2 regions of the Pseudoalteromonas marina genome follow, and region 2 is predicted to be linked to the other one. Evidence: predicted binding sites of a transcription regulator. Region 2 holds the regulator's gene; the other holds the start of a gene.
The links. Region 2 encodes LexA, which represses DNA repair genes until DNA is damaged. Its sites were predicted from a motif close to TACTGTATNNNNATACAGTA; they were not measured.
Positions count from the first base shown of each region.

Region 1 (14,790 bases), on a different contig from region 2:
GAACCATGGTTTGCCAAAGGCGCGTTTAGCGGTAGAAGATATTATTACAACCGTATAGCATAAAAAACTTTATTAAAAAGCCGAGTCTATCTCGGCTTTTTTGTGTCTAAAATAAGCCATACGCTTCCGTATTTTCAGTTTCTACCTGTAGTTCAGTCGGCTTAAATATGGAACTCGGATCGATAAGCACACTATGATTTTCTGCCATTTTTATTAAGCCTCGCATCATACCTTTAGTTTGTGGATCTATATCAAAGCCTATATCAGTTAGCTTATCTAATGGTTTTATATCTTCTTTTTTATAATCTAGGCTGTCTTCTACTTTATCGACCAGCAACCCCACATGAGGGTTTATACCGTCTTTCGTTGTGAATACAATAATTGGTTTGTAATCCAAAGTTATTTGCTCTTGTGCTGATTCAAACAGTCTCTCTAACTGAGCAAGACTGCTACGTTTTATCTTACTAAGTAAATAGCTTACCTGTATATGTTCACCTTGCCTGTGAGCAGTTACGGCTTCTCTAGCTTGTTCTAGTAATAATTCAAAAGGCTCATTAAAGCGTGAGATAGTAAGCTTTAAATCAGGGTTGTCTGTATTGAACTCCTGGAAAAAAACAATAAAGTCTTGAAGCTCAGCTTCATTAATAACTAATTTTTCTGATTGATTTAAGAGGTTTGTTTCGAGTGTATTAAACCATTTGGTTTGTTTGTCTTGCCAGGATCTTAGCTGTTTTAAAATATGTTTGTTGCTTTGCTCTGTTGATATATTATTTAAGATAATTCCTAAATCGAAAACTGGCGTAGGGATATCCATATAATCTTTAACACCAATAAAGCTTTTGTTGTTGTTTGGTAGTGTTGTGAGATTATTATCAAAGCGCTCGGTTAATAAGATATCAAGTATTTTCAGTGAAATGGTTTTGCAGCCCACTTTAAAGTTTATTAATTCCATGCCTTTATCTTAATTTACCCATTAATGTATTAAGAATAGAACAAATCTACCAAATAGCTTAAGTAACTCTGGTAATTAATCATTGTATTAAGGGGGTGAGTTATTTGATGGCTTTAGCTAGTTTTAACACTGCTTGTTTAAAGCATGTTTCAAGCTCTTTTTTGCCTTGTATATTTAATTGCTCAATGACGTTTGTATCGCTTTCATTTTGCAAAATTAAGCTAATTAATAGTTGCTTATCACTTTGCGTTAAACAATTAACAACAGAGGGTGCCAGAGTTACAACTTGCCAAATAGTAGCTGTAATACTAAATCGAGAAAAGTGATTATTAAGTTGTCGTATTAAACGTTTTTTGATGTCTGAACTGATAGGTCTATCTGTAAACGAGGAAATAAGTACATTTACAAGCTGCCAATCAAGGTGTTTAAAGTGTGTGAGTAAAGCATAAAATATATCGGTTTGAAATTCAGCTTTTAATAGTTTCAGTGTACCCGTATTGTTGTTTAAACATTTCACAACGAGTGCTGAATGCTCGCCAGTGCTTTTATCTTTTTGATAACCCAGCTTTATAGTGCTAAACCCTTGGCTTTGCCAAAATTTTAATAACTCAGCCGTAGCGCCAAAACTAGCACCAAACCAATGGCACTCATTACTTACTCTTGATTCGCAAAAACTCAGTAAGGCTTTACCTACTCCTTGGCTGTGAAGATTAGGGGCAACAGCAATTCTTACTACTCGAGCAGAGAGTTGGGTAAGGCACTGGGGATCACTGCTTAGCTGCGAGAGAGTTTGTGCCATTAGGTGCCCTTGTGGGCGGCGTTCACCTTTAAGCACCTGCTCAGTTAGCTCGAGGGGTAACCCGCCTTCTATTGTAACTAAACACACCCCCACTACGTGATTATGTGTTTGGGTTATGAACAATCGTTGTGAGGGTGCATCAAGTAGTTGGCGTAAATCGTTAACGTTACTTTGGTAATGTGCTAAGGCAAGTAATGCAATAACCTGCTCAAGTAACAGCTCGTCATTTGTGAGTTGTTGCTGAGTAATTTCACTGTGGACTAGGTTATTTAAGCCATTGCTTTGTATTTCTTCGTACTGTGCTTCGAGTGCGAGCAAAGTGCGTATATGGCGCTCTAGCGGGTCGGCTTTTGCAAACCTTAACGGTTCATCAAGTGTGATAATATTAGCGGCTTTATACTTTGCTTTAATGTACTGACTAAACCTAATTGTATAGCCTCTACCATTACCCTCATAACCTACTAAAGTACTTGCAAATACAATGCGCGGATACTGTTTTAGCATTTTTAATAACAGAGGAACTGGAATAGCAGCCGCCTCGTCAACAAGTAATAAATCACACTCTGGCAACGAGTCTAATAATGAATCTGGAGCGATATACTGCAAATTAGCAAGTTGCTTACTTTTACCATCGAAGGGTATGTTTAACTCATTACTTAAATGTTTAAAGCTGCTATGAGTGGCTTTAAATTGTGTACTGCAAAGTAGTATTTTTTTATCGATAAGCTTGGCGGCAGCAAGTCCAAGCGCTGCTGATTTACCACGACCTCTGTCGGCATTAATGAGTAAAGGGCGATTGGCGCGACCATGAGCCACTTTAATTATATTTTCTACACAATGCTGTTGCGGTTCAAAATCTATTTTATTGGTAGAGCTTTCTCTGCTGATATTACCTGTACAGCCATGTAATTCACTAAAGTGATAAGCGGGTAACGGTTGCACAACGCGGGCAATGCGTTCATTAAAAAAGCTATAGCTTACTTTATGCCCGTGAGACTGCACTGTGCTTAGCGCAGGATCTGGCCAAGTTGAAAGCTCGCTTAGCTCTGGTAGCAGTAAATATAAAATACCGCCTGCTTTTACCGTACCTGCAATAGCTGCTAATTTATCAGGGTGCAAGCCACTAAAGCCATCGTATACGGCGTGAGAATATTCTTGCCCTAAAATTTGATGAGTACGATTAGGCCACTGCGCGTTATTTAGTCTGGTATTTTTAGAAACGACGAGTGTGTTTTCAGGTTGAAGTAATTCACCTAACAGCTCGTAGCACCAGGCAGTACTGCCAGTAACAAGCACCAGTTGGCGATGATGAGCGCCAACCAGTGTTTTTTCTAGTGAGTTTATGTGAGCTTTATACAGCTTGTAATCGTGCATAAGCCGTTACTAACCATTTGCTGCCTAAGTCATCAAAGTTTACCTGTACACGCGATTGTGCACCGCTACCTTCATAGTTAAGTACCGTGCCAATACCAAACTTAGCATGCAGTACACGTTGACCTAAGTTAAAGCCGCTGTCTTCAAAGGCGGCATGGCTTACCGATGCACTAAAGCGCCCTGCTGCCGGTGGTCGCGAAACTTGCGTTTTAATACGAATTTCTTCTACGCAGTCTTCAGGGATTTCGCGTAAGAAACGTGAAGGACTATGGTATTTCTCTTGTCCATAAAGGCGGCGGCTTTCGGCATGGCTAATGTATAGTTTATCCATTGCACGGGTCATGCCTACATAACAAAGGCGGCGTTCTTCTTCTAAGCGGCCAGACTCTTCATTACTTTGCTGCGAAGGGAACATGCCTTCTTCAACGCCCACCATAAACACAAGCGGGAACTCTAAGCCTTTAGCTGAGTGAAGCGTCATCATTTGTACCGCGTCTTCGTGCTCATCCGCTTGGCCTTCACCAGATTCAAGCGAGGTATAGGCTAAAAAGCCTTGTAGTGGTGAGCTAAACTCTTCTTCTTCAGGGAGTTCGTACTGATCGCATGCACTTATAAGCTCTTCTAAGTTTTCTACGCGGGCACGGCCTTTTTCGCCTTTTTCAGCTTGGTACATAGCCATAAGGCCAGAGGTTTGAATTGTATATTTAGCTTGTTCTTGTAAAGTAAGATCGCTAATTTTGTCTTCAATGTGCTCAACAAGTTCTACAAACTTTGTTACAGCGCCAGCTGCTCGGCCTGATAAGTGCTGTTGTTCAACAATAGCTTTAGCTGCGTACCAAAGCGGAAGTGACTCAGCACGAGCGCAATCACGTATATGACTTAATGTTTTATCGCCAATACCGCGAGCAGGAGTATTAATTACACGCTCAAATGCGGCATCGTCTTGGCGATTACCTACTAAGCGTAAGTACGATAGCGCATCTTTAATTTCTTGACGCTCGAAGAATCGCATACCACCGTAAATGCGATATTTTAAGCCTTCTTGCAGCATGGCTTCCTCGAGTACACGAGATTGCGCGTTACTACGGTATAAAATAGCGGCGTCTTGCAACGCGTTACCTGCATTTAACCAGCTACGTAATTTGCTACTCACAAAGCGGGCTTCGTCTAGCTCGTTAAAGGCGGCATAAATTGATATAGGCTCGCCTTCGTTACCGTCGGTCCATAAGCTTTTCCCCATACGCTCGGAGTTATTTTTTATAAGCGCATTAGATGCTTTAAGAATAGTTGCGGTTGAACGGTAGTTTTGTTCAAGGCGAATGGTTTCAGCATCAAAGTCAGTTAAAAAGCGTTTTATGTTTTCTATTTTAGCTCCGCGCCAGCCGTAAATACTTTGGTCGTCGTCGCCAACAATCATTATGCTGCTTGTGTCGCCTGCAAGTAACTTTAACCATGCGTACTGAATGGTATTAGTATCTTGAAACTCGTCTACTAGCATGTGGGCAAAGCGCTGTTGGTAGTGGCGAAGTAACGTCGGGTTATTTTTTAATACTTCATAGCTGCGTAGCAGTATTTCAGCAAAATCGACCAAACCAGCCCTGTCACACGCTTCCTGGTAGGCGGCATATACACGCAGCATCATTTGCTCGTTTATATCATAAGCTTGAATATCTTTAGGGCGAAGTGCTTCGTCTTTTTTAGCGCTTATGTACCAACCAAACTGTTTTGCAGGCCACTTTTTATCATCAATATTCATTGATTTTAACAAGCGCTTGATCATACGAAGTTGGTCATCAGAATCTAAAATTTGAAAGGCTTCTGGTAAGTTAGCTTCACGGTGATGAGCGCGTAAAATACGGTGTGATAAACCATGGAAAGTACCAATCCACATCCCGCCAACCGGTGCTTTTAAGGTTTCTTCAACGCGGGTACGCATTTCTTTAGCTGCTTTATTGGTAAAAGTTACCGCAAAAATACTATAAGCTGATGCTTGTTCAACTTGCATAAGCCACGCGATACGATGAACTAACACTCGTGTTTTACCAGACCCAGCACCGGCCAATACCAGCATGTTTTGTAATGGGGCTGCAACGGCATCGCGTTGTTTGTCATTTAAGCCGTCGAGTAATTCTGAAACGTCCATCGTTACGCCTTTTTAATCAATATTGAGGGCAGTATAACAGGTGTTTTTGTAAGGCTAAATAAAATACTGTTTTTATGAACAGCTATTATAAAAATAGCCTCTAAAACCAATCAGCTGGATAGTTTTTGGCATGGATAAGTGACTAAGATTAATAATAAAAATAATCAAATTGACCTATATTTAGTAAAAAATACCAAAGCAATTAGTGAGTCGTAATTTAACTAACTGATTTTTAAGCTTTAATAAATTGGCATAAAGTGTGATAGTAAGTAGATAACTAAAATTTAAAATTAATTAACTACAGAGGTGAGTATGGCTGATCAAGGGTCTGGCGGTAATGTGATTGCTGCATTGTGTAATATATTTTTTCCTGGTTTAGGACAACTAGTACAAGGGCGTATTTTAGCGGCTATATTTTTTGCGCTAGCTATTGTTATAAGTTACGCACTTATTTATGTACTCGTTGGTTTTGTATTAGTACCTATTATTTATTTATGGTCGATAATAGATGCGGCACGATACCGCTCGCGAAGTTAGGTATTTAAACGTTTTACAAAAATAGCGCCCAATGGCGCTATTTTGTTTTTTAGGGTCGGCGTTACAGCTAATTTACGGGTATAATCGCGTTATTAACGTTTAATAAGTAATAGCTATGGAATATCAATTTATACGTGACCCTATTAGTGGTTTACGAATTAAAATAAGCAGCGAACACGCAATAATAGGTCGTTGGTTAAACGAAGAAATTGGCAAAGACAAAGTCGCTATGGTGCAAGCACTTATTGTGTCTGTCAAAACGAGTTTTGAGCCAGTCACTCTAAAAGGCCAAGAAATAGATTTAATTTTATCTAAAGATGAGGCCTTATTTGAGGCTCATGCTCTGCACCAAGACAGCGAAGACTTAATTGCCTATCAAGATGATGATTTAATGCTTGAAGAGAACGACTTAAGCAGTGGTTGTGGTTTTGAAGACTTTATTGATTTAATCGAGTCGTGGTATGAGTTTACCAGTAATCGATAAAAATAATTAAAACAGACATAGCAAATGCAAAAACAGCGCTTTCTCTGTATTATTATAACAACTAAAAAACGACAGGAATTGATATGTCTGCCAATTTAAATAAGCTAGTAGTCATGCTAGAAATGCAAAACGCCATGAATACAAAAGTGCATGAACAATGGTTTACACAAGGGTTTGAATGGTATCGCGCTATTTGGGTTGAGTGTGCCGAAATGCTAGATCATCATGGCTGGAAGTGGTGGAAAAAACAAACACCCGATACCGAGCAAGTTATTTTAGAATTGGTTGATATTTTTCACTTTGGTTTGTCGCTACGTATTGACGGAAAAACAAGCTATCAAGACTTAGCAAAGCAATTAGAAAGTGAGTTGAGCCAAGTACAGCAAGCTGATGACTTTAAACAAACGTTAGAAATACTTGCGGCATCTGCTGTTGCAGATAAAGCGTTTAATGCATCAGCATTTGCCGGTTGTATGGCACAAATGGGCATGGATATTGACGATTTATACCGTGGTTATGTTGGTAAAAATACCTTAAACTTTTTTCGCCAAGACCATGGTTATAAAGACGGTAGCTACATTAAAGTGTGGAACGGGCAAGAAGATAACGAGCACTTAGTGGAAGTAGTTAAAAGCCTTGATACCGAACATGCAGACTTCGCAAAGTTAGTTTATCAAGGCCTTGAGGCACGTTACCCTAAAAGCTAAATAATAGTGCGGTAGTCGGTTACATTTAAGTAATCGGCTATTTCGTTGTGTGGTTGCTGACTGTCGGGGTTGGCAACCGCAAGTAAGTGTCCAATGCCGTATTCTTTTGCGGCATTTAATACAGCTACGCTGTCATCAACAAATAAAGTACGTGTTTTGTTAAATCCTAAATCATTTTGTACTTGGTGCCATAAACTTTGCTGCTCTTTACTTACGCCATATTCATGAGTCGACACTACACCATCTAAATAATTATCGATTGCGGTGTGTTCAAATTTCATCATGACGTTTTCTGGGTGTGCGTTGGTAAGCAATATAAGCTCTTTTCCTGCTTTTTTTAGTTCCGTTAAAAAATAGGGCACGTCGTCACGAACTTTTATAAGGTGCTGTGTTTCTCGCTTTAAATCCATAATCGGTAATTTAAGCTGATCTTCCCAATAATCTAAGCAGTACCACTCAATTTGGCCGCTTACAGCTTGGTAGCGTTTAAAAATATCTTCTTTTGCTTCGCTCAGGCTTATATTTTTCGCTAAGGCGTGTTGCTGTGGAAGAACAGTTAACCAAAAATGGCTGTCATAATGTAAATCGAGGAGTGTTCCGTCCATATCAAGTAAAACGGTATCGATTTTTGACCAATTTAGCATGGGCTTTTCCCTGTGAAAAGTTTATGATTAAGCACAACTGCCATGATAGCAAATTAACGCCAATGACACAGAAAAAGCATCCAACACCTCCTCAAATCCTAAGTAATAATGTTGTCGCTAAAAGTCGCCTATTTACTGTGGAATCTTTAGAGCTAAAATTTTCGAATGACGAAGAGCGTCAGTATGAACGTATTCGAGGTGGTGGCAGAGGCGCTGTAATGATTGTGCCTATAACGGCTGATAACGAAATGCTGCTAGTGCGTGAGTATTGCGCGGGCACCAATGACTACCAGCTAGGCTTTCCTAAAGGACTGATCGACCCAGGCGAAACACCAGAGCAAGCTGCTAATAGAGAACTTAAAGAAGAAGTAGGTTTTGGCGCAGACTTTTTTAAACCATTAAAAACAGTGACTATGGCACCTAGTTATTTTAATGCCACCATGCATATTTTATTTGCTAAGCAATTATATCCGCAAACACTTCCAGGCGACGAGCCTGAGCCTTTAGTTGTTGTTAAGTGGCCATTAACGCAATGGCAGTCATTATTAGAGCAAGATGATTTTACCGAAGCACGAAGTGTTGCCGCTTTGCTATTATTAGATAAGTACTTAGCATCTGGAGCTGCCGATGAATAAATTATTAGAACCTTGTATTGAATTAGCCGAACGTGCAGGCGATGCCATTATGGCTATATACAAAAAAGATGATATTGGCCAACAAGAAAAATCAGACCACACACCAGTAACTAAAGCCGATTTAGCTGCAAATGATGTGCTTGTTGCAGGCTTAAAGGCACTTGCGCCCGATATTCCTATTATGTCGGAAGAAACACCTATTCCTGCATTAGCCGATAGGCAAGATTGGCAGCGTTATTGGTTACTTGATCCCATGGATGGCACAGGTGAATTTATTTTAGAAAGTGGTGATTTTGCGGTAAACATTGCGCTTATTGAAAATAACCACCCTGTGTTGGGTGTAATTCATTGGCCGTCGAAAGGTATTACTTACTTTGCGAGTGCTAAAAATGGTGCTTTTAAGCGTGAAGAAAAGAGCGACACACGAATATACGTAGCTCCGCCTGAAAGTTTAACACTAGCGGTAAGTCGCCGTCAGAAAATTGAGTCGGTGAGTCAATACTTAAATAGCCAATTTACAACCATTGCGGTTGGTTCGTGCTCGTTAAAAGCATGTATTGTTGCTGAGGGTAAAGCGGACTGCTTTTTAAGAATAGGCCCAACAGGTGAGTGGGACACAGGGGCTTCACAAGTTATTGTAGAAGAAGCGGGCGGTTGCATTACTGATGCAGAGTTTAACCCTTTAACCTATAACCAACGCGAGAGCACTGAAAACCCAGACTTTATTGTAATGGGGCACCCTGATTGGGAGTTTCAAAAAATGATTACTCCTCACCAAAGAGCGAGTATAGAATAGAGTTTTGATTGCTTTTTGTTCACTTGAACAGTTTTAGGTAGTTAAAGCCTTGCATTATAAGTTTATTCCTATATAGTAGCGCTCTCTTCAAGGCAGGCTCGTAAATATTACGAAAATGTTTTAAAGAAATTACAGGCGCGGGATGGAGCAGCCTGGTAGCTCGTCGGGCTCATAACCCGAAGGTCGTCGGTTCAAATCCGGCTCCCGCAACCAATTTCCTTTATGGGGTGAGGTTACTGTAAACTCTAACTTAAGAGATTAAATTAAGTAGTCGATAGACTTTAAATATACAGGCGCGGGATGGAGCAGCCTGGTAGCTCGTCGGGCTCATAACCCGAAGGTCGTCGGTTCAAATCCGGCTCCCGCAACCAATTTCTTAAATTGGACGCCACGTTGTAATGTAAGCAACGTTAAATAAGTATGCATATTTCAGGCGCGGGATGGAGCAGCCTGGTAGCTCGTCGGGCTCATAACCCGAAGGTCGTCGGTTCAAATCCGGCTCCCGCAACCACTGAAATAAAAGCACTATACAAAGTAACACGCTAAAAGCGTGTTTTTTTATGCCTGAAATTCAGTGAAATGGGTAGCTCGTCGGTCTCAGCTCTCCATTAGCTAGCAAAGGTCGTCGGTTCAAATCCGGCTCCCGCAACCACTGAAATAAACAGATATAGTAAAGCAACACGCCTAAAGCGTGTTTTTTTATGCCTGAAATTTAGTGAAATGGGTAGCTCGTCGGTCTCAGCTCTTCATTAGCTAGCAAAGGCCATCTATTAAAATCCGGCTCCCGCAACCACTGAAATAAAAGCACTATTAAAGTAACACGCTAAAAGCGTGTTTTTTATGCCTGAAATTCAGTGAAATGGGTAGCTCGTCGGTCTCAGCTCTCCATTAGCCAGCAAAGGCCATCTATTAAAATTCGGCTCCCGCAACCACTGAGAAATAAAAAGCACTATTAAAGTAACACGCTAAAAGCGTGTTTTTTTATGCCTGAAATTTAGTGAAATGGATAGCTCGTCGGTCTCAGCTCTCCATTAGCCAGCAAAGGTCGTCGGTTCACTTTCTATAAGCTCAGGCTCCCGCAACCACTGAAATAAAAGCACTATTAAAGTGATATGCTAAAAGCATGTTTTTTATGTCTAAAATTCAGTAATTCTTAATAGCAAAGCTGTTATTACATTTACCACATATACTATACCAATCATTTTAAATTCGTTATTACTTAACACCTCGTGCTGGGTATGTTAAAACGGCTGAAATATTTTTAAGTGTACTTTTACATGACAGAACTGTATCACTGGTTTGATTTAATCGGCATTGCTGTGTTTGCTATTTCAGGCACATTAGTGGCCTACGAGAAAAAAATGGATGGTTTTGGGGTGGTAGTATTAGCAACAGTGACCGCTATTGGTGGGGGAACTGTTCGCGATGTGATTCTAGACGTTCCTGTATTTTGGCTACATGATCAAAGCTATTTTTTTGCTATTTTAGCTGCTGTACTTATTACATCTCGGCTTATTAATAAGCAAAAATCTATTCCGTATTACACACTTCAAATAGCAGACGCATTCGGCTTGGCTTTTTTTGCTGTAATGGGCACTCAAAAAGCACTACTTGCAGGCATGCCAGAAATGACAGCAATCATAATGGGAGTCATAACGGCTTGTTTTGGAGGCTTAATACGTGATGTACTCGCCCGCGAAATCCCTATGCTGTTAAAAGGAGAGCTCTATGCCATTACCTGTATTGCGGGTGGTATTGTTTATACACTTAGTATGTATTTTTCATTTGTGACTGAGCTGGCGATGGTATTGGCAATGTTGATGACATTATTCTTACGTTTTTCAGCAATAAAATGGAAAATCACATTACACGTTTTTAAATATCCTGACTAAACTTACTTAATCATAGGATTGATTAGGATAAGGAATGTCATTAGCTCGTATATATTCTCGTGCTCAGGTAGGTATTAATGCCCCTGAAGTTATTGTAGAGGTTCACTTAGGAACTGGTTTACCCGCATTCCACATTGTAGGCCTTCCCGAAGCCTCTGTTAAAGAGTCAAAAGACAGAGTGCGCAGCGCGCTTGAAAACTCTCAATTTGGTTTCCCTGATCAACGCATTACTGTTAATTTAGCCCCAGCTGATTTACCCAAAGACGGTGGCCGGTTTGATTTGGCCATTGCCGTAGGCATTTTGGTAGCATCAGGGCAAATAGTGTGCCCTGATATTCATAAATATGAGTTTTACGGTGAGCTTGCACTCAACGGTGAGGTACGTGGAGTAAATGCTATTTTGCCCTCTGTGCTTGCAGCTAAAGAACAAAACCGCTGCTGTTTTTTACCCATAGCTAATGATAGCCTGGCAAGCCTTGTAAATGGCGTAAAGCGCAAAGCGGTAAGTTCGATTCAAGAAGTATGGGGTGATTTACTAAACCAGCAGCCGTTGCCGTTAAATATAGAGTATCCAGACTGTACGCAGTCACCTGACTTTTTACTCGATTTGAGCGACGTAAAGGGCCAGCCCGGGGCTAAACGTGTATTAGAAATAGCTGCTGCAGGCGGTCACAACATGCTATTTTTAGGTCCACCGGGAACCGGTAAATCAATGCTTGCTCAGCGAATGGCCACAATAATGCCGGCTATGTCTGATGATGAGGCGCTTTCAACTGCTGCACTTTATTCAATTATTGGTCATTCAATCGATTTAACAAACTGGCGGCAACGCCCTTTTCGTAATCCTCATCATACCTGCTCGGCGGTTGCATTAGTGGGGGGGTCATCAAACCCTAAGCCGGGTGAAATTTCGCTGGCACACAATGGGGTATTATTTTTAGATGAACTACCAGAGTTTGAGCGTAAAGTACTCGACTCCCTTCGTGAGCCAATGGAAACCGGTACGGTAACTATTTCGCGTGCGGCGCGGCAAATGGAGTTTCCTGCACAGTTTCAGCTCATTACAGCGTTAAACCCCAGTCCTACTGGAAGCCACACCGATAAAAGAGCAACACCCGATCAAGTTATACGTTATTTATCTCGTGTATCAGGCCCATTTGTTGACCGTATTGATTTGCAAATAGAGCTACCACGGTTAACCAGCGTGGAGCTGCAAAGCACTAAGCAAGAAGAAACCAGCGCACAAGTGCGTGCACGGGTAGAAGCAGCTTATTACATACAGTTAAAACGCCAAGGCAAAGTGAATGCGCGGCTAAATAATAAAGAAATGAGTATTTACTGTGAGCTTGCCCCAGCAGAGCTGCAGTTTTTAGCTAAGGCCAGTGAAAAGCTGTCTTTATCGCCGCGCTCTTACCATAGAGTTATTAAAGTAGCGCGTACGATTAGTGATTTAAAAGGGAATGAAAAAATTAGTTTAGACGATTTAAAAGAGGCATTAAATTACAGAGCCTTTGAACGCTTAATTGCTCAACTCACCAAGTAACCAGAGTTGAGTATGAATAGCGTAAACCGCTTTTTAACAGCTATATAGAGAGCATGTAGCCTTTGCCACGGACTGTGACAATACGCTTTTGATCTTTTTCATCGTTTAGTTTTTTACGTAATCGACCAATAAGAACATCGACTGTACGATCGTTAGGGCTCCAATCTGGTTGGCCTATTTCTTCAGATATTTTTTCACGTGAAGTGGCTTTACCTGCATTACTTATTAAGCAAATAAGTACTTTGTGCTCTGCTTCAGTCAAACGTGATTCAACACCCGAGGAGGTAATAAGGGTGCGATTATCGGGGTGTAATTTAAAGTCGGCGTATTCAATAAACTCTTCACTTTCGTCGCTATCCATATTAACGGCAACGCGTTTATATAAAGCGCGCATGCGCAGTTCAAGCTCAAGCAAGTCAACAGGCTTACAAATATAGTCGTCAGCACCTTGGGCAAGGCCTGCTATTCGATCTGCTTGTGAATCACGACTAGAAAGCACAATAACACCAATATCTGTTAGTGTGTTAAGTTCTTTGGCGAGCTGAAGGCCGTCTATTTTAGGCAGTACAATATCAATAATAGCGAGGGTAAATGCATCACGCAGGTTTACTCGCTGCCTAACGATGCTCAATGCATCAGCGCCAGTTGAGTCTACTTCTATTGTAAATTCGGTCTCTGCAAAGTGATTTTGAATGCGTTTAACGAGTATTTCATCGTCTTCAACCAATAAAACATTAATAGCCATAGTACTTTATTTTAAATGCTTGTAGCTTTGTATGGTAGCACCATTAGGTAAATACTGAGAAGGGGTTACATGCTAGTTTTAAGTAACTTAATATTTCAAAAATATTAAAATAATTATAAAAAATCAAAAAAGCGCCCCATATTCAAGGGCGCTTTTCATAAAGATATAAAATTCCGGTTTAAATTACTTATTCTCGTACATTGAATCCCACCATTGTGGTTCGTCTTTTAGTTTTTTATCAAAATATGCCAACATAGTATTCCACCAGTTAAAGCGCTTATCGCGCGCAAAAATTTGATGATCGGCGCCTTTATACTCAATAAGCTCCACGTCTTTATTTAGTAGTTTAAGTGCGGTGTACATTGTTAAGCTTTCGCCTACGGGTACGTTAGTATCACTGTCACCGTGAATAAGCAGTAATGGTGTAGTTACTTTGTCTGCATGAAACACTGGGCTATGTTGGCTATACAGATCGGCGTTATTCCATGGGAAGCTGTTTTTAGATGCTTCACCAGAGTATAAGTAGCCCCACCACCCTTCGCCCCAATAAGAGGTTAAGTTTGAAATACCGGCATGGGAAATAGAAGCGCTAAATAAATCGGTTTTTGTTGCCAATAGCATGGTCATAAAGCCACCATAAGAGGCACCTAAATTACCGACCTTAGTGTTATCTACGTAGTCGTATTGTTTCAAAAAAGCCTGTGTTCCTTCGATAATATCGTCGGCGGTGTAATCACCCCATGCATTGACGTGTTGTGCTGAGAACTTTTGTCCAAAACCTGTCGCGCCGGTAGGTTGCACTACATAAACCACATAGCCGTTTTCGGCCCATAAGTTAAATGGGTAACGGCCAGTAAAACTGCGGGTAACAGGTGATGTACCACCGTAATAATAAACAAGTGCAGGGTACTTTTTAGTTTTATCTAGGTTACTTGGCACATAAACACGCCCGGTTATTTCAACGCCACTTTTATTAGTAAAGTTAAACTCTTCAAGGGTGGGTATTGTTGTATTAGCATAAGCAATTGGTTTTGAATCCCAAATAAGATCGGTTTTGTTTTTACTGATATTAAGGCGTTTGAGCTGTTGCGGTGCTAAAGCACTTGTGCCGGTGATTAACACTTGTGAATTGCGCCCATGTGAAACGCTAAATTTTTCTACAATATCCACATTGGTATTTAACTTTTTAAAGCGCTGCTTACTGAGGTCGAATAGATACAATGGCTGAGTGTCTTTTTCGGTCACTTTAAGTACCGCATCGCCGCTTTCTAACACGCTTAGCTGACCAATTGATGGGTCAAATTGTTTACTGAGCGCAGTAACATTTTTACCGTTGTTAGTTAACAGGTAAAGCTGTCCGTCGTAGTTATTAGCAAGCATTGACTTTGGCAACGCTCTGCCAGCGCCATTTTTAAAGTCGGGGCCTGCAACAACATACACGTCTTTGTTTGCGTATTTTGCTTGGTTAAATGTTTTAAATTTACCAAGTGACAAGAGCTTGTTTGATTTTATATCCAGCTCAACGAGCTCTGTCTCAGG
Region 1 covers NZ_AHCB03000007.1:579,884-594,673, reverse strand. Annotated here, with positions in the region: gene PMAN_RS13955 (nitroreductase family protein) at 1-58, shown strand, start outside; gene PMAN_RS13950 (hypothetical protein) at 107-952, opposite strand; gene PMAN_RS13945 (tRNA(Met) cytidine acetyltransferase TmcA domain-containing protein) at 1,053-3,125, opposite strand; gene uvrD (DNA helicase II) at 3,103-5,268, opposite strand; gene PMAN_RS13935 (hypothetical protein) at 5,581-5,805, shown strand; gene PMAN_RS13930 (YacL family protein) at 5,921-6,289, shown strand; gene PMAN_RS13925 (dUTP diphosphatase) at 6,373-6,996, shown strand; gene yrfG (GMP/IMP nucleotidase) at 6,993-7,640, opposite strand; gene nudE (ADP compounds hydrolase NudE) at 7,703-8,275, shown strand; gene cysQ (3'(2'),5'-bisphosphate nucleotidase CysQ) at 8,268-9,071, shown strand; tRNA gene PMAN_RS13905 (tRNA-Met) at 9,208-9,284, shown strand; tRNA gene PMAN_RS13900 (tRNA-Met) at 9,366-9,442, shown strand; tRNA gene PMAN_RS13895 (tRNA-Met) at 9,506-9,582, shown strand; gene PMAN_RS13890 (trimeric intracellular cation channel family protein) at 10,349-10,963, shown strand; gene PMAN_RS13885 (YifB family Mg chelatase-like AAA ATPase) at 10,998-12,506, shown strand; gene PMAN_RS13880 (response regulator transcription factor) at 12,547-13,251, opposite strand; gene PMAN_RS13875 (alpha/beta hydrolase family protein) at 13,435-14,790, opposite strand, start outside.
Region 1: the regulator LexA is predicted to act here: its motif matches at 5,333-5,352, upstream of uvrD (DNA helicase II).

Region 2 (17,778 bases):
AGACAACGTAGGCCATGTTAGATCCATGTTACCGCGGGTAAGATCGTTTGGTGCGTTTAAAGGCTGCAGTTTTTCGCTCGTAGCAGCAAAGCTTGGTACATCTACTTTACTATTAGCGACTGTTGTTGTAATTGGGCATGCGCCGTTATTATCTATATGAAAAAGTGCTGTAGATAGTAACCTTTCGTTGCTATCACCAAGTTGATTATCAAAGTCATCACTAACAACACACCCTTGTACATCGGCATTAAATTGTGGTGTTGGTGTTGGGGTAAAGCCTGCGGCATATTCGCCAAAGCCTTTACTGTTAACGCCACTAAATTGAATGGTGTAGTAGGTTGTTCCACAGTTGTGTGTAGGCGTAAATCCGTATGGTTTACCACAGGTTGTGTCGCCAATAAGTACCACCTCTGCATCTATTCCCTTTAAGCCATTAATAAATGCTTCAGAGGCTGAACAGGTACCTGATGTACTTAGTACATACACTTTAGATAAGTTTAAATCAGGTAATTTATCGCCAGTACTAAAAAACGTTGAGTAATCTATTTCTTCGTCAATAAACGGAAATGGAGAATCGACAGGCTGTTTATCATTTTGTTGCGTTTGATAGTAAAAGCGGTTTTGTACATTGGCACTTCCTGCCACCATATACGCTAGCTGCGCAGACAGCGCTAATAAACCGCCGCCGTTGTATCTAAAATCAATAACGAGTTCGTCTACGTTATCGGTTCTAAATTTATTTACTGCATCAATTAGGCCTTCTTGGGCAATACCTATATGACTATTAAACTGCATATAACCAACGCGCGTGTTATTGCTTGTTACAATCGTTTTTACATTTTGAACAGGCGTTTGCTCAATGTTACCCGCTGTGACGTTAAATGTTTTTTCCGTGCCGTCGTTACTGCGAACAACAATTGTATGTGAATCACCGTTGGTTGGGCTAAATAAGCCTTCGTTTAAAGTATCAATCCCTGCTTGGGTATTGGTATTAATGCTTACGCCATCAACTTCAAGTACGGTATCGCCTCGTTGAAAGCCAATTTGGCTAGCTGGTGAGTCATCTTCAAGGTAAGCAACACGTAAAATTCTATCGGCTGAATCACCAATAAATGCCCAGTTAATACCATAACCAGAGGTAACGCCCGATTGTGCTTCTTGGAAGTAATCTTCAGAGGGTTCTGAAAAATGAAAGTTATCTTTTTTAGCGCCTGAATCGGTTAGCTCTTCGGTTTTTAGTTGAGCAAAATAGTCAGCCACGGTATCGAACGATTCAGGGTCGTTATCGGCTATTTCGTCATACCACAGGTATGTTTCGTCGCTCCATGAGCGAAGCCATAGTTTTTCGTATAAGGCTGAGCCAGCTTGGTCAGGGTAAGGCTCATTATTATTAAACGGGTCGTTACCTGTACGTGGGTTTTCGCAAAAGTTTTTGAGTTCGTCTGAAGGTTCAAATACACCGGCAGTCCATGTCGGTGTGCTACTTGTAGGTGGCGTGACAGGCGCTGGTGTAGTGTTGCTACCTCCGCCTCCACCACAACCTGTTAAAGCAAAAACTGAGAGCGCGCTAATAATTGCAAGCGATAGAGTGTTGTTTTTAAACATATTCGGTACTTCCTGTAAATAAGTTGTTTAAAATACTACAACACCTGATTATTTATTCAACGTTTTGCTTTTTCTTTATGTAAATAATTGTGTCATTTTTTATTGGTAAAGCAGTATTTTAAGTTCGCTTATTAGCGGGAATATCATTACATTTTTTGTATAGTGCTTTTTAGTGCTAGGTCTTGCTTTTGCCACGCATTAAAAAGTTTTTGTTGTTGCTTTGAAATTTTTAAACCATAGGTTTTTTGCATGTAAGCATAGGCGTCGGCAATTTTTTTACGGGCATAAAATGGTGGCTCAACAACACGTTGCTTAAAGTTTACTTTTACATCGCATTGGCCGTATTGAGTCGCGGCTCCACCTAGCATGCCAAAACGATAATTAGAGCGGTCAGCATTTATTTCGCCAATTGCGGGGGCTAAGTTATTTATATCAGCTTCCATTTTTCGAAATTTTTCGCTGACTTTACGGCAGTTTTTCCGCCCACCATTTTGCCAACATTGTAGTTGATGCCCAAACTCCCATGCCGATACAATATGCTCCCATTCAATACGTAAAGCGCGCTGGTTTACTTTGCCTGAGCGGGTAAATGTATTACGAGGTACATAGCCACAACCCGTTGGATCTGGCACTAGTTTTTTACCTTGTTTTTTAATATCACAACCGCAATACAGGCTTTTTGCATTGTGCGGTAGCGTTTTTATTAAGTGCTTTTTAGCAGTAGAGAAGCGAGTAAAGTCTTTACTTGATACCGAAAAACAGACACAGCAAGCCAGTAAGGCCAAAATCAATCGGGTCATATCCATCACATACGTGAACTACAGGAGCCCCTAGTTTACTGGCTCAACAGGCAAACATAAACTTATTTAAATCTGCGTTTAATCCTTATGTTTTGCAATAGCAGTAAAAAGCCAGTTAAACAAAAAAGCACACTGGTTGCAGCAAAGCTAATTAATAGAGGATTGTTAAAGTTTTCACGTTCATCGTAATCCATAATATGCAGCATCCAAAAAAAATCGAAAATTCGCCACAGTGTGCTGCGCACAGTAATCACTTTGCCCGTATCTGATGACAAATAGAGTGTGGTACTAAATGTATCGTTAAATTGTACTTTCCATACATCTTTTTTATAACCGCTTTCTCTTGGCCCTAAACCTAATAAAGTGGTACTTACTGGTTGAGCATCAATAAGTAAATGCGCGTGTGCATTAGCAATTATTTGCTGTTTATTGGGGGCTTTAAATGGTTGCCCAGTAATGCCATTAAAACTTTGAGGGTTGCCTTCACTGGTTACAGTTATAAGTGGGGTAGATAAAAAATGCGCAAAGGTTATCTTAGTCGGATTAGTTACTTGTGAAACAATATTATCAATTGATGCGACGTAATCGCTGCTTTTAAAGGGGTTAGCCAGGGTGCGTGTTGCTAAGTGTTTACCATGTACTTTTTCAAGCGGAATAGCGCTCATAACCAAACCGCCAAGCAACCAAGCTAGTATTTGTATTCCTAATAAATAGCCCAACCATTTATGAAGTTTACGTGCTGGTTTAAAAATTTTTTTCATGTGTGTTTATCTTATTATTTTTACAAGACATTTTACGCGATGGTTGAGCAAGGTGAGTGCGACAAAATGTCGCACTAGTGCATTAAAATAGCGTTTCAGCACAATAGCGCCAATTGTAAGTAGCAATCGCACTCTAAAATAAGAGTATTACCATATAAAACGTCTATTTATAGGGTGTTGATTTGGTATAAAGGTAAAACTGCGTTAAAGTTTGCATGGTAACCATTAGAGGATAAATACGAGACAATGTCGGAAATTCAATTTTTAAATGTAGATCTAGAGCTTGAGTCAAAACAAGATATTAGTGTGCTGGTGGCCGACCTAAAAAAAGTCGCAACGATTTTACATTATGACAAAGACGAATACCGTCAATTAGCACGTATTGAGGTAGCTGGCGATGTAAAATCACCAGACAAAGCAATAAACCATATATGTGAGCTTATTGAGTCATGTTCACGCAATGCATTAAAGCAATGGTTGAGCTGCTCACGTAGAACGTTTGATATAGGGTTTGAGTCAGGCACGTCGCCAAAGTGTTTTAATCAAGCTTTACATGCAGATACACTACTGCGTATATCTGCTATTGGCGCGGGTATGGAAATAACAATTTACCCTCTCGAAAAATAACTTACGCCTTTCGCTCAACAACGGCTGCGGTCATTTTTGATACGCAGCACAGCTCGTTGCGGCTGTTTGTGATTTTTATTTCCCAAACAGAGCTTCGTTTTCCAATATGAAATGCGCGTGCTGTTGCCGTTAATGTACCATTGCGAGAAGCCTTTAAATGGCTTGCACTTATTTCTTGCCCAACACAGTAAAACTTTGTGAAATCAACCACAAAATTAGCAGCATAGCTCGCTACGGTTTCGGCGAGTACAACGTTTGCGCCGCCATGAACCATGCCAATAGGGTTATGGTGTGCAGGGATTGCAGGCATAGTTGCTACTAAGTAATCGTCGCCTATCTCTGTTATTTCGATTCCCATGGTTTTCATTAGCGTCCCTTGGCCATTAATGCCTTCGTCCAATTGTTTACACAATGCTAATGTAATGGGTTGATACCAAATACTCATATAGATTTCCTTAAATTTATTGTAGCAAGTTACTATTTTTATAGGCTATTTTAGAAAGCCTCTAAAATGTACACGTAAGGAAGTAATTTAGCTATTTGAACGGATAATTTAAATTTGCGATTTTTATTTAACTGTATATACTCACAGTTAAATGTACTGTATGGAAAACCAGTTGTATGCGCCCATTAACTAAACGCCAAGCTCAAATACTCGAATTAATTAAAGTGTTTATTAAAGACACTGGTATGCCGCCTACACGTGCCGAAATAGCACAAACGTTAGGGTTTAAAAGTGCAAATGCCGCTGAGGAACATTTAAAAGCCCTTGCCAAAAAAGGGGTGATTAAAATGAAACCTGGCGCAAGCCGTGGAATTCAACTTGTTGAAGAAGAGGAGCCAGAACAATTAGGTTTACCGCTTATTGGCCGAGTTGCGGCAGGTTCCCCTATTTTGGCGCAAGAACATGTTGAAAGCCACTGTAAAATTGACCCATTAATGTTTAAACCAGCTGCCGACTTTTTACTGCGCGTAAACGGTATGAGTATGAAAGATATAGGCATTATGGATGGCGATTTACTTGCTGTGCATAAAACACAAGTGGCTGAAAATGGTCAAGTTGTGGTTGCCCGTGTTGATGACGATGTAACCGTAAAACGCATTGAAAAAGCGGGTCGTCAGGTGTTGCTTCATGCCGAAAATGACGAGTTTGCACCAATTAAGGTCGATCTTGAAACTGAGTCGTTCAACATTGAAGGCTTGGCAGTGGGTGTAATTCGTAACGCGGACTGGATGTAGTTCTTTCTTATTTTATAAAAAGCGCACTTTTTTGGTGCGCTTTTTTTATTTTTAAAATTTTGTTTGTTTTTTATTCACACTCTTTCATTTCATCCTTAGCCCTTACCACCTCTCGATTTGAGCCATTTTCTTCTACGTTCAACTAAGCCAACTCTCTACTTTTTATATATTTATTGTTTGTTTTTAATACAAAAAACTTGCATGGTGGTTAAATATTAACTAATTGTTAATAAGCTGACGCTGGCAATACTCATCGCTTTTAAGTTTTGAGCACACACAATTAACTTTTGCTAGCGCAGTGAATGCCAATTTTTATAAATAAAACGGCATTAATAAAAAAATAAAAATAACGAATTGGCGTTTAAGCCGTATGCCTCTTCGCTTTGCACTAGCAACAGCATCAAAGGAGTCGTCACATGGGTAAACTTAGTTGTACCTTGTGGCTTATATTGTGTGTTTTTCCGCAGTTAGCCTTGGCAAATAGCCAATTTAATATGCGTAAAGGCGTTACAGATATAAGTGAAAATGTTTACGAATTACACATGACCATATTTTTTATATGTTGTGTGATTGGGATAATAGTGTTTGCCATTATGCTTTGGGCACTCATTCATCATCGCAAATCTAAAGGAGCGGTTCCCGCTCAATTCCACGAAAGCACCAAAGTAGAAATTCTTTGGACCGCCATTCCATTTGTTATTTTAATTGCTATGGCAGTGCCAGCTACAAAAACGTTAATAGCGATGGAAGATGCCAGTAAAGCCGACTTAACAATTAAAGTTACAGGTTCACAGTGGAAATGGCATTATGAATACATGGGAGAAGATGTAGAGTTTTACTCAATGCTTGCAACTCCTCAGGATGAAATAACTAATTTAGCTGATAAAAACCCAAATTATCTACTTGAGGTAGACAAACCCCTCGTACTGCCAATTAATCAAAAAATTCGTTTTTTAATGACCTCAGATGATGTTATCCACTCTTGGTGGGTACCAGACTTTGCCGTTAAAAAAGACGCCAATCCAGGCTTTATTAACGAAACATGGACCAACATAAACGAAGAAGGTATTTACCGAGGTCAGTGTGCTGAGCTGTGCGGTAAAGATCACGGGTTTATGCCCGTTGTGGTAGAGGCCAAATCTGAGGCTGACTTTAAAGTATGGTTGGCCGATGCTAAAAAAGCTAAGCAACAAGCAGCTTTAGCTGATGCCGCTTTACTTGATCAAACATTACCTAAAGAAGAGCTAATGGAGCTGGGTGCTCAAGTATACATGGCAAGTTGTGCAGCATGTCATCAACCTACGGGGTTAGGGCTACCGGGCGTATTTCCGGCTCTAAAAGGCAGCCCAATTGTACTTGGCGATATCAAAGGTCATATAGACATACTTATTCATGGGAGCCCAGGTACGGCAATGCAATCATTTGCCAAGCAGTTATCTATAAAACAATTGGCTGCGGTTATTACTTACAAGCGAAATGCATGGGGTAACGATACCGGTGATGTTATTCAGCCTAGTGAGATTCAAGCAGCACTTGATGCCGACGTGGAGGCTAACTAATGAGTAGCATAGCAGAACAACCAAACGCCAATGAAGCGCATCATGCTCATCATCCAGCTAAAGGCTTCAAGCGCTGGCTTTATACAACAAATCATAAAGATATTGGCAGTTTATATTTAATATTTTCGTTGACCATGTTTTTAATTGGTGGCGCCATGGCTATGGTGATCAGGGCCGAATTATTTCAGCCAGGGTTGCAGTTGGTCGATCCCCACTTTTTTAATCAAATGACTACAGTTCACGGTTTAATAATGGTGTTTGGCGCCGTTATGCCTGCCTTTACGGGATTAGCCAATTGGATGATACCGTTAATGATAGGTGCGCCAGATATGGCATTACCTAGAATGAATAACTGGAGCTTTTGGATTTTACCTTTCGCATTCTTAATTTTGCTTGCTTCTTTATTTATGCCTGGAGGAGGTCCTGCTTTTGGCTGGACCTTCTATGCTCCGCTTTCAACCACATACAGTAACGACAATACTGCCTTGTTTGTATTTGCGGTGCACATTATGGGTATTAGCTCAATTATGGGTGCTATTAATGTGGTTGTGACTATAGTTAATTTGCGTGCACCTGGCATGACGTGGATGAAACTCCCCCTGTTTGTATGGACATGGCTAATAACGGCATTTTTACTCATTGCTGTTATGCCCGTTTTGGCAGGGGCGGTGACCATGGTTTTAACCGATAAATATTTTGCGACTAGCTTTTTTGATGCAGCCGGCGGTGGCGATCCGGTGATGTTCCAGCATATATTTTGGTTTTTTGGTCACCCCGAAGTTTACATCATGATTTTGCCAGCGTTTGGTATCATTTCAACCATAGTGCCTACTTTTTCGCGCAAAAAGCTATTTGGCTATGCATCTATGGTTTATGCAACGTCATCTATAGCATTGTTAAGCTTTATTGTGTGGGCGCATCACATGTTTACCACCGGTATGCCGGTAGCTGCAGAGCTATTTTTTATGTACTCCACAATGCTGATATCGGTACCTACTGGCGTGAAAGTATTTAATTGGGTAGCCACCATGTGGCGCGGTTCTATTAGCTTTGAAGTCCCTATGATGTTCAGTATTGCTTTTATAGTACTGTTCACATTAGGTGGTTTTTCAGGGTTGATGCTTGCTATTACTCCCGCTGATTTTCAATACCACGACACTTATTTTGTAGTGGCTCATTTTCATTATGTGTTAGTGACAGGGGCGGTATTTTCAATCATGGCCGGTGCTTATTACTGGCTGCCAAAATGGACTGGCAATATGTTTAATATCACGCTGGCTAAGTGGCATTTTTGGTTGTCGTTAGTCAGTGTAAATGTGCTGTTTTTTCCAATGCATTTTGTGGGTTTGGCTGGTATGCCTCGTCGTATTCCTGATTATGCACTGCAATTTGCAGACTTCAACGCAATTATAAGTATTGGTGGTTTTGCATTTGGTTTATCTCAGCTGTTGTTTGTAGTGGTTGTTTTTAAATGTGCAAGAGGCGGCGAAAAAGTCCCTGCAAAAGTGTGGGATGGCGCTGAAGGGTTAGAGTGGGAAGTTGAATCCCCTGCGCCTTACCATACCTTTTCAACACCACCGGAAATTAAATAATGACCCACGCACCGCTCCTTAAACGCTTGATTATTATCAGCATAGGTATGTTTGCGTTTGCGTTTGCCTTAGTGCCGTTATACGACGTGTTTTGTGACTTAACCGGGCTAAATGGTAAGCCATCGTTAGAGCAAGCGCAGCAAAGTAGCGTGATTGAGCAAACAAGGGACGTTAGCGTGAGTTTTACAACTCATGCACAAAGCGGTGCACCTTTTGAGGTGAAATCAAAAGAGTACAGTGTGGTTGTGAAACCCGGAGAAATGCGAGAAGTCGTTTTTAGCGCAAAAAATAGTAGTGAACTCGATAAAGTTATGCAGGCAGTACCGTCTGTTTCACCAGGCAAAGCGGCAAAATATTTACATAAAATGGCCTGCTTTTGCTTTGATCAACAACCCCTAAAAGCGGGGGAAGAGCTCGAATTTAAATTGCTTTTTTATGTTGATACAGCGCTTCCAAGTGATGTTGAAGAGCTAACTTTGTCTTACACCGTATTTGATATTAGTGAGCAACTAGTTGCCAGTAATAACTAGCAACAAACACTAGTGCGAAACTAGGAGCAAGTAAAATGAATCAAGAACATGAGCATTATTACGTACCAGAGCAAAGCCCGTGGCCCATTGTAGGAGCGGTTGCGTTGTTTTTTATCGCCGTAGGCGCAGGCTTAACAGTTATGGAAGTTGGCAAGGAAGGGGGGAACGGTGTTTATTTACTTTATGCCGGTATAGCCGTTCTTTTATATATGTTATTTGGCTGGTTTAAAAATGTTATTCACGAGTCAGGCCAAGGGTTGTACTCAGCACAAATGGATCGTTCTTTTCGACAAGGCATGAGCTGGTTCATTTTTTCTGAGGTTATGTTTTTTATGGCCTTTTTTGGTGCGTTATTTTATGCACGTATGATTTCGGTGCCCTGGTTGGGGGGCGCGGGTAACAATGCTATGACTAATGAAGTGTTGTGGCCTACCTTTGAAGCTATGTGGCCTTTGGTTGTTACACCTTCCGGTGACACAACCCAAGCTATGGGGTGGCAAGGCCTACCATTGATCAATACGTTAATTTTAATCGCTTCATCGGTCACGTTACATTTTGCTCATGTTGCAATGGAAAACAACAAACGTAAACCACTGAAAGTGTTTTTAGGACTTACGGTGTTATTAGGCGTGTGCTTTTTAGCATTGCAAGTAGAGGAATACGTTCATGCATACAATGACTTAAATTTAACATTAGATGCCGGTGTGTACGGTAATACATTCTTTTTGCTTACAGGCTTTCATGGCATGCATGTCACACTCGGAGCCATACTTTTATTTGTCATTTTAATACGAATATTAAAAGGTCATTTTACCAAAGAAAAGCACTTTGCGTTTCAAGCTGCTGCTTGGTATTGGCATTTTGTTGATGTGGTATGGCTGTGTTTATTTGTGTTTGTATATGTGCTGTAACGTTTATGGGCGAGCTATTTGCCTTTATATAACCGAGCTTAACTGCTGCGATTGCAACCACTAATACAACAACCGAAAACAACACTCGGCGCCCTAAAAAGTGAGACATAGGTCGCCCGTTTGTTTTCCCAGACACCATAATAAATAGCGCTCTAAATAAGTTAAAAAGTATAAACATTAGTAACAGTACAATAATAATTTTAATAATCACTGAGTTGACCCTTTATGCAAGTAGTTTTAAGGCACAAACAAAAGCTTAGTTCAATAATCACAATTTGTATGGTTGTGGTTGTCGTACTGGTATGTGTGCGCCTAGGTTTTTGGCAATTAGAACGAGGTGAAAAAAAACAGCAACAGCTCACTGCTATTGCTCAAATACAAACTCATGGTGTTATGAGTTGGTCGCAGTTGCTAAATTTACCAAAGCAGTGGAATAAAACCGGTGTACTAGTCGAGCTTAAAGGGACACTTTTAAGCGAACATTACTGGTTGTTAGATAATCAAGTATATAACGGACAAGTGGGTTACGACCTACTCGTCCTGTTAAAACCAAATAATGATATGCGTGCAGTATTGGTTAATTTAGGTTGGGTGAGAGCTCCGCTATCACGGGATATTTTACCTGCGGTAGTTATGCCCCAAGGTGAGTTTACGGTCAAAGCACAAATTAAAGAGAATAACCTCAGTAGTTTTACCCTAGAAGATAAGACCTCGAGTGGTGATTTGCCCAAACGCATTCAATCAATCGACTTAAGCTTTATACAATCACACACTAATTTCCCATTGGTTAACTTTATGGCTTACCGCCAAGGTGAGGGTGATGAAATTGCGATACCGCATTACGCAGCGGTTGTAATGAGCCCACAAAAACATAACGCCTATGCGGTGCAGTGGTTTTTAATCGCCTTTGCATGTGTTGTTGTAGCCATTTTTGCGAGTAAAAAAAGGAATAAAAATGAAAAATAAACCCCTTTTATTGTTTGTAACCTGTTGTGCTATCCCTTTGTTTTTAGCCTATAGCGCGCTCAAATTCGATTGGTTACCTAGTGCGGTTACAAATCACGGTGAATTTCTAAATGAAGAGATAAAACTAGAAAACTGGCAACAAAATAATCCTAAACTATGGACTATAGCGCTTAATTATTCGAGTGAGTGCAGTGCGTCATGTAACGAGCAACTTGAGGCGCTTAATAATTTGTATATAGCGCTTGGTAAAAATCAAGGAAAGGTAGATATGGCTGTTATGGGGAGTCCTTCACAAGCAGACTTACCATGGAAAAAAATGGCTCAGCAAGCAAGCTTGACCCCCGCAAGTTTGTATTTAATTGATCATATGGGGCTTGTGGTACTTGAGTACCCATACAAAGCAAAGCCTCAAGAAAACCGCTTAGTTCAAAAAGGGCTATTGAAGGATTTAAAAAAACTACTTAATTATTCTCGTTCAAGCTAATCCGTTTAGTGTGAGGTAAAAGATGTACAAAAATTATAAGAATTGGGTTTTATTGACCGGACTTTTTGCTTTAGTTGTTGTTGCACTAGGTGCATACACTCGTTTGAGTGATGCAGGGCTAGGTTGCCCAGATTGGCCCGGATGTTATGGCTTTTTAACGGTTCCTAAACATGAAGCTGATATTGCTTTAGCAACACAAAGCTACCCTGATATGGTGTTTGAAAAAGCAAAAGCCTGGAAAGAAATGATTCATAGGTATTTTGCGGGCACCTTAGGATTGATGATTTTAGCGCTGTTTATTGTTGCTTTTTTAAAGCGTCAATTTCCAACTACACCATTAAAGCTCACATCTTTATTACTATTACTTGTTGTGTTTCAAGCTGCCTTAGGTATGTGGACTGTCACTATGAATCTGCAACCACTTATTGTGATGGGGCATTTATTGGGTGGTTTTAGTATTTTATCGCTAATTACATTGCTGTATTTAAGGTTAACAGCAAAACCCATTATGGGCGGAGATGCGGGGGCTAAGCGGTATTATGGAATAAGTTTGATTGCTCTTTTTGTGCTGATTTTACAAATAGCGCTTGGCGGCTGGCTTGCGGCTAATTACGCAGCACCACACTGTAATGGTTTACCTTTGTGTGATTACGCTCAGCCTTTTTCACTGAGGAGTGTTTTTCAGTTACCGCTTGAGCACAGCAACTACGAGTTTGGTGTGCTTTCACAACAAGCAAGAATGTCTATTCACTTATTACACCGTATTTGGGCATTAGTAACCTGCATAGTTTTGGCGCTTATTATGTGGAAAATTTACAGTCACGCTTACTCTCAAAAAATTAAAAGCTGTGTAATAGCAGTATTGGTTACTTTATTTTGCCAAATTAGCTTAGGACTCATTTTGGTACATTGGCACTTTCCGTTGGGTGTTGCACTGGCGCATAACCTAATGGCTGCCATACTGTTATTAAGTATGGTTAGGTTGTGTTATTACCTAAAATCACGCACATAAAGGAGAAATATAATGGCACTAACAATAAACAAAAAAACAATACAGCCTGCACATACTCAATCACTTAGCTTGCGTGCTTACGATCTATTACAAGATTACTTAGCCATCAGTAAATTTAAAGTGGTGGCGATGTTGGTTTTAACAGCCTGGGTTGGATTAGCATTAGCCCCGGATGTAGGACGTGGAATAGGCGTTCAGATGATTAGTCTATTAGGAATAGGTCTGTTGTCTGCTGCCGCTGCCGTTATTAACCATGTAGTAGATAGCGAAATAGACTCTAAAATGGCAAGAACGCGCCATCGCCCTGTTGCTAAAGGGCGTTTAAGTAAAACTCATGCATTAACGTTTGCGGCAAGCATTGGTATCGCTGGTTTTATCATGCTTATGGTGTGGGCTAATACGCTTACAGCAATATTAACGTTATTTGCATTAGTGGGTTATGCCTTTATTTATACGTCATTTTTAAAACGCGCGACACCTCAAAATATAGTAATAGGCGGACTTGCTGGAGCGATGCCGCCATTGCTTGGTTGGGTATCTGAAACAAACCAAATGGCAGCAGCGCCGTGGTTGCTTGTTATGATTATATTTACTTGGACTCCTCCTCATTTTTGGGCTTTAGCCATTGCCCGAAAAAGTGATTACGAGCGTGCAAAAATTCCAATGTTGCCGGTAACCCACGGTATCGACTTTTGTAAAACATGTGTAGTTGCATACTCAGTTTTATTGGCCTTAGTGTGTGTGATGCCATACTTAATTGGTATGTCAGGAGGTATTTACTTAGTTGGAGCTTGTGCGCTAAATAGTGTGTTTATGTACAAAGCCATTAAGTTAAAATTTGCAGCTAATAACGACAAGGCTATGGATTTATTTCGTTTTTCGATAGTGCATTTAATGGTACTCTTCGTGATCTTATTTATAGATAAATGGCTTCCTTTATGAAACGGTTATGGCTTTTAGTAATTGTTGTTTTAAGTTTATTTTTATCAGCGTGCTCAAGTGAAAACGATCCTCAAAATTTAAATGCACTTGTTTATGAAAACGCTAAATCACTTTCGGATTTTACGTTAAAAAATCAGCACGGCGAACCAGTGACAAAAGTGCAATTTAAAGGGCAATGGAATTTAGTGTTTTTAGGATACACAAGTTGTCCCGATATTTGCCCGTTAACATTGGCTAAGTTAAACGCAGTTTATAAAGAGCTGGAAGCTGATTACCCATTACAAATATGGTTTGTGTCGGTCGATCCAAACAGAGATACAGCAGAAAAACGAAAACAATATATAGATTACTTTAACCCGAATTTTTTGGCTGTTTCAGGGGAGCATAAAGATCTTTTTCCAGTGGTGAGAGAGCTTGGCCTCATTTACGCAATTAGTGATACAACAAAAGCTGATTATGCGGTTGATCATAGTGCATCAGTTGCGTTGGTTGATGATACAGGAGCGCTAAGAGCTATTTTCAAACCTGAGTTTAAACAAGGCAGTGTGCCGCTTATTAATTCAACTAAATTAACGCAAGAGTTTAAAGTTATTGCAAACTACTACTAAAAACTAACTTTTTAAATTTCACGTATTTTAAGGGGGCTTTAGGCTCCCTTTTTTGTTTTTTCATTCCTGTTTATAAATTTATTAAAATCTTTTTTGATCCTTTTATGGCAATTTTAGTAACTAGAGCTAAGCTTTTGTTATGAATTGAAATGAAAGGGATTACACAATTTTAAATGTTAAAACTTCCAAGCGAACTTGTGATTACCCAAGTTGAAACGCTCCACCAAGACTTACTACAAGAACTCAATAGCAACGACGATATAAGTCTTGATATTAGCGATGTAGTGTCTGCAGATACTGCATCTATTCAGCTGTTATGTGCGCTTCAAAAACACTTACTTACCATCCAACACAAAATTATATGGGTCGGCAGTAGTGCAGCATTAGCACATACCATTAATCAGCTTGGCTTAAGTCATTATTTAACAATCGAAAGAAATAGTTAGAGGTTTATATGAAAAAAATCTTAGCAGTTGATGATTCAGCATCAATGCGTCAGATGGTGAGCTTTACCTTAAAAACCGCAGGCTTTGATGTAACAGAGGCCAAAGACGGCAGTGAGGCATTGGCTATTGCTAAGCAGCAAGGTTTTGATGCGGTTATTTCAGATGTGAACATGCCCATTATGGATGGTATTACATTAATTCGAGAGCTACGTACATTACCCGATTATAAATTTACGCCATTACTTATGCTAACAACCGAGTCGGGCTTAGAAAAAAAGGTAGAAGGTAAAGCGGCTGGTGCAACAGGCTGGATAGTAAAGCCATTTAATCCTGAGCAGTTACTAGCGGTGATTAAAAAGGTTATTCGTTAGTCAAGGAGCGCAAAGTGAGTATAGATTTAAGTCAATTTTTTGAAGTTTTCTTTGAAGAGAGTTTTGAAGGCCTCGATACCATGGAAGCTGAGCTTTTAAACTTAGTACCCGGTGAGGAAGACTTAGAAACTATTAACACTATTTTTAGAGCCGCTCATTCAATAAAAGGGGGAAGTGGGACATTTGGTTTTTCATCGGTGTCTGATTTTACTCATGTACTTGAAACCTTACTGGACCAAATTCGTCAAGGCGAGCGCACCCTGACAACCGAGCACGTTAATTTATTACTTAAAGCGGTTGATTGCCTTCGTTCGTTACTGGCTGGATTGCAGGCAGAGCAAGAGCCCGACTTAACTGAAGCCGATACTCTACGAGCACAATTTGAAGAAGTGCTAGGAATAAATAGCACAACGCAAGAGTCCAATATTCAAACTTCTGATAGCCAGTCTGATAGCGATACATACCAAATAGACTTTAAGCCTCATCATCACTTATTTAAAACAGGTAATGAACCACTCATTATGATTAGTGAGCTTGAGCAGTTAGGCGAGTTAGATACCACCGTTTTTTATGATGAAGTCCCTGAAATAACCAATTTGAGTAGTGATGAGTGCTTTTTACATTGGCGTTTTTTCTTAAATACCAGCCATGGTGAAAGCGCAATTAAAGAGGTGTTCGAATGGGTTGAAGATGACGCTGATATTACCATTGAATTGTGTGGCGGCCTGTTTACTGATGAGTTACCCACTCCTGATACTGACAGCAGTACAGTAAATCAAGAGCCATCAATCCAAGAACCAGTGCCAAAGCAGGCGGAACAAGCTAAGCCCATAAAGCCAACCTCTGCTAATACGAATAAAAAATCAACAACACCCGAGTCGACTTCTATTCGCGTTGGGATTGATAAAGTTGACTCATTAATAAACATGGTGGGTGAGCTTGTTATTACTCAAGCTATGCTTAATCAACTTAGCGAGCAAGACATTACGCCAGCAACAATTACGGCATTGCAAGAAGGTTTAGCGCAACTTGCGCACAACACTCGCGATTTACAAGAAAACGTAATGCGTATCCGCATGTTGCCAATTAATTTTGTATTTAGCCGTTTCCCACGTTTGGTGCGCGACATTGCGCAAAAGCTAAATAAACAGGTTGAATTAAAGCTGATAGGCGAGCAAACCGAATTAGACAAAACCGTGATGGAAAAAATTTCTGATCCTATGGTTCATTTGGTTCGAAACTCATTAGATCATGGCCTAGAAACGGTTGAGAAAAGACTGCAAGCCGGAAAAGATCCAGTAGGAACGGTCACTTTAAATGCATTTCACCAAGGCGGAAATATTGTTATTGAAATAATGGATGATGGGCAAGGGCTAAACACTAAAAAAATTCAAGAAAAAGCCATTGCTAATGGACTGATCTCTGCCGACAACCACCTTAGCAATGAGGAAATAAACGAGCTTATATTTATGCCTGGTTTTTCCACTATGGATGAAGTGAGTGACTTATCTGGCCGTGGTGTTGGTATGGATGTAGTTAAGCGTAATATTCAGTCATTAAATGGCTCTGTAGAGGTTACATCCGCACCAGGTGTAGGATCAACGTTTACAATTAGATTACCACTTACACTGGCTATTTTAGATGGCCAATTAGTTAAAGTGGCCCAGCATACCTATATTATTCCGCTTATTTCTATTGTTGAATCGCTGCAAATTGATATTGCCAAAGTAAGCCGTGTAGGCAAAAACCTAGACGTACTTAGATTGCGTGATGAATACATTCCAATTTTAAGGCTCTACGATATTTTTAATCATGATAACGCCATTGAGTCTCTTGATAAAACCTTGCTCGTTGTCGTAGAAACCGACAATCAAAAAGTGGGTTTATTGGTAGATGACCTCCTATCGCAACAACAGGTTGTTATTAAAAGTTTAGAGGCAAATTACCAAAAAGTAGATGGTATATCCGGTGCGACTATTTTGGGCGATGGACGGGTTTCATTGATAGTTGATATAAGCGGGTTGATAAAGCTTTCAGGTTTAAAAAAGCCGGGCAGCCAAGAGTTAAGTATTGAGTCGCAAGCTGCTTTGGAGGCGTCATGATTTCAGAGCTAAATCTGCAGCAGCAAAAGGGCGTGAAACAGTTTTTAACATTCATTATGGCTGATGAAGAGTACGGCGTAGATATTTTAACTGTGCAAGAAATTCGTAGTTGGGAAGAGATAACCGTTTTACCCAATGCTCCCGAATTTGTAAAAGGCGTTATAAATTTGCGTGGCACCATAGTGCCTATTATTGATTTAAGGCTGCGATTTGGCTTGCCCAGTATAGAGTATGGGCCGCTTACAGTGGTAATTGTAGTAAAAATAGAGTTTGAGCACGACAGTAAAATTATTGGTATTACCGTTGATGCCGTTTCTGAGGTTTACAGTATTTCAGAGCAAGATGCCAAAGCGGTACCAAGTATTTCAGAGACAAATAACGACGATTATGTGGCAGGGTTAGTTAACGTGGGCGAAAAAATGGTGGCGTTAATCGACTTGCAAAAAACAATGAATATTTAGAGTCAGTATTTGCTAAATAAAGTAAAAATAACTTAAAGGTGGTGATGAGCATGGGATGGTTTAGTAATCCAAAACAGTCTGAATCAAATAATGATTTAATTGTAAGCGCATTAAATAAGTCATTAGCTGTGATTGAGTTTGAGCCAAGCGGTAAAATAATTACCGCTAATGCTAATTTTCTTCGCGTAATGGAATATCAACTAGAAGAGATTCAAGGCCAGCATCACTCTTTATTTGTTGATAATACCGAGGCCCAAGGGAGTGACTACACACATTTTTGGGTACGATTAAACAGCGGCGAGTTTATATCTCAAGAATTTAGGCGTTTTACCAAAAGTGGTAAGGAGGTTTGGATTCAGGCCACTTATAACCCAATTATAAACTCCCAGGGGCAAGTTATTAAGGTTGTAAAATTTGCGACGGATATAACACCACAAAAACTCGCTGCAGCAGAGGCAAGAGGGCAAATTAATGCAATTAGTAAGTCTCAAGCAGTAATAGAGTTTAATTTAGACGGCACTATTATTGATGCAAACGATAACTTTTTAAATACGTTGGGGTACCAGCTTAACGACATTATAGGGCAGCACCACCGATTATTTGTTACACCTGAACACGCAAATAGTGATGAATATAAAGCTTTTTGGGCTAAATTAGGGCGCGGTGAATTTGACTCGGGTGAATATTTAAGAATAGGTAAACAAGGTCAGGAAGTTTGGATTCAGGCCTCTTATAACCCAATCTATGATATGAATGGCAAGC
Region 2 covers NZ_AHCB03000010.1:102,756-120,533, forward strand. Annotated here, with positions in the region: gene PMAN_RS14910 (S41 family peptidase) at 1-1,605, opposite strand, end outside; gene PMAN_RS14915 (endonuclease) at 1,752-2,405, opposite strand; gene PMAN_RS14920 (membrane protein) at 2,468-3,166, opposite strand; gene PMAN_RS14925 (hypothetical protein) at 3,413-3,793, shown strand; gene PMAN_RS14930 (PaaI family thioesterase) at 3,795-4,238, opposite strand; gene lexA (transcriptional repressor LexA) at 4,415-5,032, shown strand; gene coxB (cytochrome c oxidase subunit II) at 5,449-6,591, shown strand; gene ctaD (cytochrome c oxidase subunit I) at 6,591-8,183, shown strand; gene PMAN_RS14950 (cytochrome c oxidase assembly protein) at 8,183-8,713, shown strand; gene PMAN_RS14955 (cytochrome c oxidase subunit 3) at 8,749-9,624, shown strand; gene PMAN_RS19235 (DUF2909 domain-containing protein) at 9,524-9,835, opposite strand; gene PMAN_RS14965 (SURF1 family protein) at 9,850-10,590, shown strand; gene PMAN_RS14970 (hypothetical protein) at 10,580-11,074, shown strand; gene PMAN_RS14975 (COX15/CtaA family protein) at 11,097-12,086, shown strand; gene cyoE (heme o synthase) at 12,099-13,028, shown strand; gene PMAN_RS14985 (SCO family protein) at 13,025-13,636, shown strand; gene PMAN_RS14990 (STAS domain-containing protein) at 13,810-14,082, shown strand; gene PMAN_RS14995 (response regulator) at 14,091-14,453, shown strand; gene PMAN_RS15000 (chemotaxis protein CheA) at 14,468-16,555, shown strand; gene PMAN_RS15005 (chemotaxis protein CheW) at 16,552-17,016, shown strand; gene PMAN_RS15010 (methyl-accepting chemotaxis protein) at 17,067-17,778, shown strand, end outside.